3 regions of the Bacillus kalamii genome follow, and region 1 is predicted to be linked to each of the others. Evidence: a T-box and tRNA genes for the amino acid it is inferred to sense, from the RefSeq annotation. Region 1 holds a T-box; the other regions hold tRNA genes.
The links. The T-box of region 1 lies ahead of ABC357_RS05780 (glutamine--tRNA ligase/YqeY domain fusion protein). A T-box ahead of a tRNA ligase gene usually reads a tRNA of that ligase, here a tRNA-Gln.

Region 1 (3,250 bases):
GATCATTACAGTGGCGATTACGCCGATTATGATGATGCTGCTGTTTGTCTATGTGTTTGGCGGTGCCATAGAGACAGGCACGGACAACTATGTCAATTATTTATTGCCTGGCATCTTGCTGATCGCGATCGCATCCGGCGTCGCTTACACATCGTTGCGGCTGTTTAACGACGTGAAAAGCGGGTTGATGGCGCGTTTCGTTACTATGCCCATCAAGCGTTCTTCGGTATTATGGGCACATGTATTGACCTCGCTTGTCTCCAATGCGCTGACAGTCGCGGTGGTTATCCTCGTCGCTCTCTTGATGGGCTTCCGTTCCAGCGCTGGTATTCTTGATTGGCTTGCAGTAGCTGGTATCCTCAGCCTGTTTACGCTTGCGCTGACGTGGCTGGCTGTTATTCCCGGATTGACGGCGAAATCGATGGAAGGGGCTACAGCCTACTCGTACCCGTTGATTTTCCTTCCGTTCATCAGTTCAGCCTTTGTCCCAACTGAAACCATGCCTAAAATTGTCCGCGTGTTCGCTGAGAATCAACCAGTGACTTCAATCGTGGATACGATTCGCTCCCTCCTGTATGAAGGGACTGTCGGAAACGGCATATGGACCGCACTTGCCTGGTGCGCCGGTATTATGATTATTGCTTACTTTTTTGCCAGTAAATCATTTAAACGCCAGTTAGGGTAAGTGCACCGTTTTTCGATAAAATGAGGATTCGAGTATCAGTCACTCCCAATAAACCTGTTTTTGCGGAGAGCCGTTTTGCATCAGATAAGCTTCTTGGCTGAGTGCAAGCAAGTACACAGAATGACGACCTGTTAATTGCGGTTGAAGAAAGAGATCGGAGAAATGGAAAAATACAGCCCTAGCAACTAAATAAGGTTCGGATGACTGTCTGAAATAAGCCTGGACTATTGGTTATCTAAGCGAACAATAAGAACAGCATCTTTAAATTTGATATATAGTACTAAAAAGCCGCGATATACATAATGTTATATCGCGGCTTTTATAGGGCCTTGAACAACAGTGAATAGTTGCACTCAAGGCTGGTAAAGCTCTATTTAGTATTTATACGGGTTTTCTTGCTCGTATTCCTCAAGCTGCTCTTTAAAAGATATCTGACTTCTACGATCTTGGAATGTATTTACATCGTAATGTTTGTTGTGTTTACACATCTTACAATTGCAACTCAAATTATATTTCGATAAGCGCCCTGGCTCACGCAGGTAATGAATAGTAGGTAATAGCTCCTCTAAAGGCTCATCGAAATGATTGAAATACATTTTGAACCGACTACGAATAATACGATTTCTTTGGTGTCTAACATAAGCTCTTGAACGATTTTTCATCTAAGCACACTCCCTTGAATGGAACGTCCACCTGCAAGAGCCCAAGGAAATAATCCCTTACAGGCGGACTATTTTATGCTTAGAAATAGGGTTGAGTTTGGTCATAAATGCCTCCTAATCATTAGTTGATTCGTGTAATGATTTTCATTACGAATATGTTTTATTGCAGCACTATATTTCTTCTATCTTTTATGTACGCCTTTCACGACTGCTGCAGTAAGTTTAACTAAACTTATTATAGTAAAAAAACAGGGTAAGGGCGACTAAATTACACAATAAGCTAAGACCAAGTGGGGATATTATGATTATTCCATCTTTACAATTGCTGATGGCCTTGATAATATTGTTGGTAATAAATTCAAAACATGCAAACGCGATGAAGAGAAGAGTAAATAAACCTCATTCTTCACAGAGAGCTCCGGGCGCTGAAAAGGAGCAAGAATGGCTTATTGAAACAAGACTCTGAGCATTCACATTGGAACTTCCTTCGTAAGGGATAGTGTGGCAGGCGCTCCTGTTATAGAGCTAGGGTATAAGGATCGATCGGTTCCGTACCTGAAGAGGTTGATATGGCGACATATTAATAAACTGGGGTGGCACCGCGAAGAATCTCGCCCCCAAGACTGAACTAGTCTTGGGGGTGGGATTTTTTTTATTGGTCCAAAAACAATGATAAACGGAGGAATAAAAATGATGGAAGAGAACAGAGACATGCTTAACCCAATTGAAAGGATTGTCGACGAAGACACAAGGGATGGCATTTTCAATAGAGCCATTTGTACAAGATTCCCGCCTGAGCCAAACGGATATCTCCATATTGGAAGCGCCTATGCCATCCATATAAATTATATGATTGCTAAAAAATTCAATGGGGAATTTAACCTTCGCTTCGATGATACCAATCCTTTGAAAGAAGACAGTGAATATGTCGATGCCATTATAGAAGACATGAATTGGTTGGGATATTCCCCCGCAGACCGTATCTTCTATGGCTCGGATTATTCGAATCAACTGTTCAACGCGGCGCTCTATTTAATCAAAAAGGGAAAAGCCTATGTATGCGACTTATCGCCTGAAGAAATAAAGGAATACCGAGGGACCTTGACAGAGCCGGGGAAGGACAGCCCTTACCGAAACAGGCCGATTGAGGAAAACATCGATTCATTCCTACGGATGAAAAAGGGAGAGTTTCCGACGGGCTCGAAGGTGTTACGGGCGAAAATGGATATGCGTTCGCCAAACATGAATCTAAGGGATCCCATCCTTTATAGGATCATCCACGCAAGCCACTATAGAACCGGCAACGAATGGTGCATTTACCCCATGTATGATTTTGCGCATCCTATCCAAGATGCGATCGAAGGCGTCACCCATTCCTTATGCTCCATCGAATTCAAGGACCACCGCCCTCTATATGAATGGGTGCTATCGGAACTGGACGTGAAGGAACCGCCCAAGCAAAGGGAATTTGGAAGGGTGAACATAACAGGCGTTGTAACAAGTAAGCGGTACCTGCGGGAGCTGGTGGCCGGGCAATTTGTGGATGGATGGGATGACCCAAGGCTGCCGACATTAAAAGGGCTCAGAAGAAGGGGGTTCACCCCTGAAAGCATACGGGCTTTTGTTCAGGAAATCGGTTTCGTCAGGCACCAAAGCATCGTGGATTTTGCTTTGCTTGAAAGCATACAACGCAATGAGCTGAAATCAAAAGCGAAAACTGTAATGGCCGTTTTACAACCACTGAAAGTAACGATAACCAATTATGATGAAAAGGCGACCGAGCTTTTGTCTATAGAAAATAATATAGAGAATGCTGAGCTGGGGCGCAGGGATGTTCCTTTTTCAAGAACGATTTATATAGAAAAGGAAGACTTTATGGAATTTCCGATAAAGGGATATAAAA
Region 2 (3,250 bases), on a different contig from region 1:
GAATAGACTATACGATTTATGACAGTATCTCCTATTCTCCGAGGATGGAGCTTCCAATAGAGCTTTTCAATGAAATACTGGGCAAGTATCTTCCAGCTAAAAACACCTCTAATGAGAATTAGAGGTGTTTATTTATTTCTTGCACAATAATAGGCAACGCATTGCTTTGTGTTGATTTTATCATGTTTTGTTTGATGCCTTTTTTAAGGCTTTCTAATTTTTCCAGTGCATCCAGCAAGGTCTTTCCACTTAATTCTTCATCCGGCAATGTAATTCCATATCCATTGGAAGTGAAGGACTCGGCGTTCAAGATTTGGTCTCCCCTGCTTTGCTGAACACTTAAGGGGATGATGAGCATAGGGATATTCAAAGCCAGAAACTCAAATAAAGCATTGGATCCGCCTCTTGTGACCACTAGATCTGTTGCAGCCAATAGATCGGCTAGACCCTCCTGCACATACTCGAATTGCAAGTAATTAGGTGCAGACAAGAAGTGATTGTCTATGTTATTTTTACCGCATATATGTATAATCGAGTATCGGCGGGACAATACATTCAATGTCCCTCTCACTGCTTCATTAATAGACTTGGACCCTAGGCTCCCTCCCACAATAGTCAGGACAGGGCGCTTACCATCTAATTCCCACTGCCTCCTTGCCTTTTCCTTTGATCCTAATAACAGTTCTTTCCGTATAGGCGAACCTGTTACCAACGTTTTTTGAACAGGGAAATATAGGCTCGTTTCCTCGAATGATGTAAAAATAGTCGTGGCAAACCGTTTGGCAATTTTATTAGCAAGTCCAGGGGTCATATCACTTTCATGCAGATAGACAGGAATACGCAGAGATTTAGCTGCAACGACCACCGGGACAGATACGAAACCTCCCTTTGAAAAAACAAGGGCGGGCTTAAGCTTTTTTAACTGCCTGCGTGCCTCCACACATCCTTTAACTATTTTGAAAAGATCTGTCACATTTTCCCTAGAGACATACCTTCTCTGCTTTCCGCTGCTGATTCCATAATAGGGGACATTTGCATGGGACATAAGCTCTTTTTCTATGCCTCTTTTCGAACCGATATAGCTGATTTCCCATTCCTGTTTATCCAGCTCATCCATAATCGCTATATTCGGAGTAACATGCCCGGCAGAACCCCCGCCTGTAAATACAATTCTCTTTTTCACATCTATTCTCCCTTAGTCCTCGACATCTTACTATACATTATATGGGAACAGCACCCTCACATGCTACAAAGAAAAAGGACATGAAAAATTGAAGAAGTAGATATGTGCATAAAAAAAACTAATCTCATTTGTTTGAGATTAGTTTTTTACGCGCCTTAGAGGATTCGAACCTCTGACCGACGGCTTAGAAGGCCGTTGCTCTATCCAGCTGAGCTAAAGGCGCATGACAATATGTAAAGTACAGATAAAAAAATGGCTCCGCAGGTAGGACTCGAACCTACGACCGTTCGGTTAACAGCCGAATGCTCTACCACTGAGCTACTGCGGAACAATAAAATAATGTATGTAATGGTGGGCCTAAGTGGACTCGAACCACCGACCTCACGCTTATCAGGCGTGCGCTCTAACCAGCTGAGCTATAGGCCCATTCATATTTGGAGCGGGTGAAGGGAATCGAACCCTCATCATCAGCTTGGAAGGCTGAGGTTTTACCACTAAACTACACCCGCAAAAATGGCTGGGCTAGAAGGATTCGAACCTTCGCATGACGGAATCAAAATCCGTTGCCTTACCGCTTGGCTATAGCCCAATAATAGAGTTATAAAAAATGGGGCGGCTGATGGGAATCGAACCCACGAATGTCGGAACCACAATCCGATGCGTTAACCACTTCGCCACAGCCGCCATAATAAGAATTGGCAGGGGCAGTAGGAATTGAACCCACACTGACGGTTTTGGAGACCGTAGTTCTACCTTTAAACTATGCCCCTATGAAAGGACAAATGGTGGAGGGGGGCAGATTCGAACTGCCGAACCCGAAGGAGCGGATTTACAGTCCGCCGCGTTTAGCCACTTCGCTACCCCTCCGTATAATATAAAAAATAAGCAACATTGAAGAATGATGCTTGGAAATGAATCGATTTATCAGGTTAAAGCTGTTGCTCTTTCCCTATCGATCTGCTGCGATTCGTTATCCATAGCAAAAATCAAACTGGAAATTTAATTAAATGGCGGTCCCGACGGGAATCGAACCCGCGATCTCCTGCGTGACAGGCAGGCATGTTAACCGCTACACCACGGGACCACTATTCAAAAAAAATGGAGGAGGTAGAGGGATTCGAACCCCCGCGAGCCGTTAAGCCCCTGTCGGTTTTCAAGACCGATCCCTTCAGCCGGACTTGGGTATACCTCCGTATGATAAATGGAATGGTGGAGCCTAGCGGGATCGAACCGCTGACCTCCTGCGTGCAAGGCAGGCGCTCTCCCAGCTGAGCTAAGGCCCCAAATATAATGAATGGTCGGGAAGACAGGATTCGAACCTGCGACCCCTTGGTCCCAAACCAAGTGCTCTACCAAGCTGAGCTACTTCCCGAAATATGGCGCGCCCGAAAGGAGTCGAACCCATAACCTTCTGATCCGTAGTCAGACGCTCTATCCAATTGAGCTACGGGCGCATATAAATGAGTATGGAGCGGAAGACGGGATTCGAACCCGCGACCCCAACCTTGGCAAGGTTGTATTCTACCACTGAACTACTTCCGCAAATGGTGCGGGTGAAGGGACTTGAACCCCCACGCCGTAAGGCGCCAGATCCTAAGTCTGGTGCGTCTGCCAATTCCGCCACACCCGCATATAAATGGTGAGCCATGAAGGATTCGAACCTTCGACCCTCTGATTAAAAGTCAGATGCTCTACCAACTGAGCTAATGGCTCTTCAAATGGTGCCGGCAAGAGGAGTCGAACCCCCGACCTACTGATTACAAGTCAGTTGCTCTACCAACTGAGCTACACCGGCATTATTAAAGAAAATATGGTGGAGGATGACGGGATCGAACCGCCGACCCTCTGCTTGTAAGGCAGATGCTCTCCCAGCTGAGCTAATCCTCCAGTATGATAATCGAAATGGTGACCCGTACGGGATTCGAACCCGTGTTACCGCCGTGAAAGGGCGGTGTCTTAACCGCTTGACCAACGGGCCTATTTTGTATAAAAACCAAAATAAATACCCCTGTTGGGGTTTGCCTGGCAACGTCCTACTCTCACAGGGGGAAACCCCCAACTACCATC
Region 3 (3,250 bases), on a different contig from region 1:
TGCATTTTGGGGAATTTTAATATCCAATGCATCTTCAACTGAACGTATGGATGCAAGTGCATGTGTGGATGTACAGACTCCACAAATACGTTGGACAAATGCCCATACATCACGAGGATCTCTGTCCCGCACAATTAATTCAATACCGCGGACAGCTGTTCCGGAACTGAATGAATCTTTGATTACGCCTTTATCATCCACATCTGCTTCAATACGAAGATGCCCCTCAATTCTTGTAATTGGGTCAACTACTATCCTCTCCGTCATTCGTCTCCACCTCGTTTATCATCTCTCTTTTTCTTAATAGCTGTCGCAGTGGCATGCACAGCTATACCAGCTGCAGTAGCAGCAACCACAGTACCTCCGACTACATCCGGATTAATGGTTGTTTGGGTCGTCGGTATTTCCGCACGTCTAGTGAAGAACGGGCCATTGTCCCAGAAGCCGCTTTCTGAGCAGCCTATACATGGATTGCCCGATTGGATAGGATAGCTTACGCCGCCATTCCATCTCATTTCAGCACAGGAATTGTAAGTAGTCGGCCCTTTACAGCCAACTTTATATAAGCAATAACCCTGTTTGGCTCCTTCATCGTCAAAATTCTCCACAAATAGCCCTGCATCGAAGTATGCCCGCCGATTGCACTTATCATGGATACGATGTCTATAAAACGCTTTTGGACGGCCAGCATGGTCTAATTCAGGCAATTCTCCGAACGTAATGATATGGGCAATGACCCCTGTCATTACTTCAGCGATCGGCGGGCAGCCCGGCACAAGGATTACAGGCTTGTCCTTAATAAAATGAGTGACAGACTTTGCTCCAGTCGGGTTTGGATAAGCTGCAGGTATTCCGCCCCATGAAGAACAGCTGCCATAAGCAATAACCGCCTTGGCCCCTTTTACGGCCTCTAAAAGCGTTTCCTTCGCATCAACTCCTGCCACGCTTAAATAAGCAGAGTCTTTAGGAATGCTGCCTTCAACAGCTAAAATGTATTCACCATCATATTTTTTCAACACTTGCTTCATCGCATCTTCAACCTGATAACCGGAAGCTGCGGATAATACCTCCGAATACTCCAAAGAAATCATGTCGAATAAAACACTTTCCGTTTTTGGATGAGTCGATCTTATAAAGGATTCGGAACAACCGGTGCAATCCTGGAATTGAAGCCAAATGACCGGAACCCGCGTTTTTGTTTCCATAGCCGCAACAACCTTATCGGATTGCGAATAATCCAATCCCATTGTTGCTGCAAGGATGGAACACATTTTTAAGAAGTCTCTTCTCGTAACGCCTTGTTCCAGCGCGGATTCATAGATAGATTTCCTTTTCATCTCCTTTAGCCTCCTGTAAAAGAAAAGTAATATTAATTCGACATAATTGTAACATTGCAAAATGCCGTCTCTATTCATATTTCCGAACGGTCAAAAAACGTTCTTAACTGTATTCAGAACATGAATACATTGAAAGTCTGCCATTTCCTTTGGTAAAGCTTCGCTCTTGTGGATAAGCTCATATTATAGCGCCATTGTGTGAGGAATGTTTGTTGTTTTAATGAGAATCTAAATGATAAAAATACGTAGTGAAAAGGAAGGGAAAGGGGAAAGGGTTAATATACAAATAAAAAAGCCATTGCAATATGCAATGACTTTTTTATGACTGTCTTTCTAATACCGGTGGCCGGGGTCGAACCGGCACTCCGTGAGGAACACGATTTTGAGTCGTGCGCGTCTGCCAATTCCGCCACACCGGCAAATAATTGGAGGCGGCAACCGGATTTGAACCGGTGATAAAGGTTTTGCAGACCTTGGCCTTACCACTTGGCTATGCCGCCAGACAAAAAATATTATTGGAGCGGAAGACGGGATTCGAACCCGCGACCCCAACCTTGGCAAGGTTGTATTCTACCACTGAACTACTTCCGCTTAAAATGGCTGGGCTAGAAGGATTCGAACCTTCGCATGACGGAATCAAAATCCGTTGCCTTACCGCTTGGCTATAGCCCATTTATAATATTTATGCACTCAACTATTCAATTATGATTATAATGGGGCGACTGATGGGAATCGAACCCACGAATGTCGGAACCACAATCCGATGCGTTAACCACTTCGCCACAATCGCCATTATATAATTGGCAGGGGTAGTAGGAATCGAACCCACACTGACGGTTTTGGAGACCGTAGTTCTACCTTTAAACTATACCCCTTTCATTTTCAAAGAATGAAAGTAAATGGTGGAGGGGGGCAGATTCGAACTGCCGAACCCAAAGGAGCGGATTTACAGTCCGCCGCGTTTAGCCACTTCGCTACCCCTCCGCGCTTATGAAAGAATGGTGCCGGCAAGAGGAGTCGAACCCCCGACCTACTGATTACAAGTCAGTTGCTCTACCAACTGAGCTACACCGGCATTATATGGTGGCTCAGGACGGAATCGAACCGCCGACACAAGGATTTTCAGTCCTTTGCTCTACCGACTGAGCTACTGAGCCACTATTCTATGAGCAACCGCTAATGCGAATGCAGTAATTAAAGTCCTTCGTCCAGATTTCAGAAGGCTTATTCAAGATGTATCTCAATCTGTACGCTGATGAATACCCAAGAAGTTTATTCAACGTGCTCTACCGACTGAGCTACTGAGCCACTATTAAAATTAAAATGGCGGTCCCGACGGGAATCGAACCCGCGATCTCCTGCGTGACAGGCAGGCATGTTAACCGCTACACCACGGGACCTTTCTTAATTGCGGGGACAGGATTTGAACCTGCGACCTTCGGGTTATGAGCCCGACGAGCTACCAGACTGCTCCACCCCGCGACGATAATATGGTGGAGGATGACGGGATCGAACCGCCGACCCTCTGCTTGTAAGGCAGATGCTCTCCCAGCTGAGCTAATCCTCCAAAAAGATATATAAATGGTGACCCGTACGGGATTCGAACCCGTGTTACCGCCGTGAAAGGGCGGTGTCTTAACCGCTTGACCAACGGGCCAGTTAAAATGTAAATGGCGGAGAGCAAGGGATTTGAACCCTTGAGACAGTTTGTCACCGCCTACACGATTTCCAATCGTGCTCCTTCGGCCTCTCGGACAGCTCTCCATATTTTGGCTCCGCAGGTAGGATTCGAACCTACGACCGCTCGGTTAACAGCCGAGTGCTCTACCACTGAGCTACTGCGGAATAATATGAGCCTGGCAACGTCCTACTCTCACAGGGGGAAACCCCCAACTACCATCGGCGCTGAAGAG

Region 2: it has a tRNA-Gln gene. The T-box ahead of ABC357_RS05780 (glutamine--tRNA ligase/YqeY domain fusion protein) is inferred to sense a tRNA for this amino acid. The anticodon was not compared.
Region 3: it has a tRNA-Gln gene. The T-box ahead of ABC357_RS05780 (glutamine--tRNA ligase/YqeY domain fusion protein) is inferred to sense a tRNA for this amino acid. The anticodon was not compared.

Annotation. Positions count from the first base shown of each region.
Region 1 is NZ_JBDFMI010000001.1:1,144,638-1,147,887, forward strand. It holds gene ABC357_RS05770 (ABC transporter permease) at 1-685, shown strand, start outside; gene ABC357_RS05775 (hypothetical protein) at 1,060-1,347, opposite strand; T-box leader at 1,715-1,969, shown strand; gene ABC357_RS05780 (glutamine--tRNA ligase/YqeY domain fusion protein) at 2,041-3,250, shown strand, end outside.
Region 2 is NZ_JBDFMI010000006.1:443,897-447,146, forward strand. It holds gene ABC357_RS19860 (hypothetical protein) at 1-122, shown strand, start outside; gene ABC357_RS19865 (undecaprenyldiphospho-muramoylpentapeptide beta-N-acetylglucosaminyltransferase) at 119-1,183, opposite strand; tRNA gene ABC357_RS19870 (tRNA-Arg) at 1,333-1,406, opposite strand; tRNA gene ABC357_RS19875 (tRNA-Asn) at 1,437-1,511, opposite strand; tRNA gene ABC357_RS19880 (tRNA-Ile) at 1,533-1,609, opposite strand; tRNA gene ABC357_RS19885 (tRNA-Gly) at 1,619-1,692, opposite strand; tRNA gene ABC357_RS19890 (tRNA-Gln) at 1,698-1,772, opposite strand; tRNA gene ABC357_RS19895 (tRNA-His) at 1,792-1,867, opposite strand; tRNA gene ABC357_RS19900 (tRNA-Trp) at 1,880-1,953, opposite strand; tRNA gene ABC357_RS19905 (tRNA-Tyr) at 1,967-2,050, opposite strand; tRNA gene ABC357_RS19910 (tRNA-Asp) at 2,192-2,267, opposite strand; tRNA gene ABC357_RS19915 (tRNA-Ser) at 2,283-2,375, opposite strand; tRNA gene ABC357_RS19920 (tRNA-Ala) at 2,391-2,466, opposite strand; tRNA gene ABC357_RS19925 (tRNA-Pro) at 2,479-2,555, opposite strand; tRNA gene ABC357_RS19930 (tRNA-Arg) at 2,561-2,637, opposite strand; tRNA gene ABC357_RS19935 (tRNA-Gly) at 2,651-2,725, opposite strand; tRNA gene ABC357_RS19940 (tRNA-Leu) at 2,729-2,813, opposite strand; tRNA gene ABC357_RS19945 (tRNA-Lys) at 2,821-2,896, opposite strand; tRNA gene ABC357_RS19950 (tRNA-Thr) at 2,903-2,978, opposite strand; tRNA gene ABC357_RS19955 (tRNA-Val) at 2,995-3,070, opposite strand; tRNA gene ABC357_RS19960 (tRNA-Glu) at 3,087-3,161, opposite strand; rRNA gene rrf (5S ribosomal RNA) at 3,204-3,250, opposite strand, start outside.
Region 3 is NZ_JBDFMI010000006.1:1,251,484-1,254,733, reverse strand. It holds gene ABC357_RS24030 (nickel-dependent hydrogenase large subunit) at 1-267, opposite strand, end outside; gene ABC357_RS24025 (hydrogenase small subunit) at 264-1,337, opposite strand; tRNA gene ABC357_RS24020 (tRNA-Leu) at 1,675-1,756, opposite strand; tRNA gene ABC357_RS24015 (tRNA-Cys) at 1,764-1,837, opposite strand; tRNA gene ABC357_RS24010 (tRNA-Gly) at 1,854-1,928, opposite strand; tRNA gene ABC357_RS24005 (tRNA-Gln) at 1,935-2,009, opposite strand; tRNA gene ABC357_RS24000 (tRNA-His) at 2,052-2,127, opposite strand; tRNA gene ABC357_RS23995 (tRNA-Trp) at 2,139-2,212, opposite strand; tRNA gene ABC357_RS23990 (tRNA-Tyr) at 2,238-2,321, opposite strand; tRNA gene ABC357_RS23985 (tRNA-Thr) at 2,337-2,412, opposite strand; tRNA gene ABC357_RS23980 (tRNA-Phe) at 2,419-2,494, opposite strand; tRNA gene ABC357_RS23975 (tRNA-Asp) at 2,662-2,737, opposite strand; tRNA gene ABC357_RS23970 (tRNA-Met) at 2,746-2,819, opposite strand; tRNA gene ABC357_RS23965 (tRNA-Val) at 2,829-2,904, opposite strand; tRNA gene ABC357_RS23960 (tRNA-Glu) at 2,920-2,994, opposite strand; tRNA gene ABC357_RS23955 (tRNA-Ser) at 3,009-3,101, opposite strand; tRNA gene ABC357_RS23950 (tRNA-Asn) at 3,108-3,182, opposite strand; rRNA gene rrf (5S ribosomal RNA) at 3,192-3,250, opposite strand, start outside.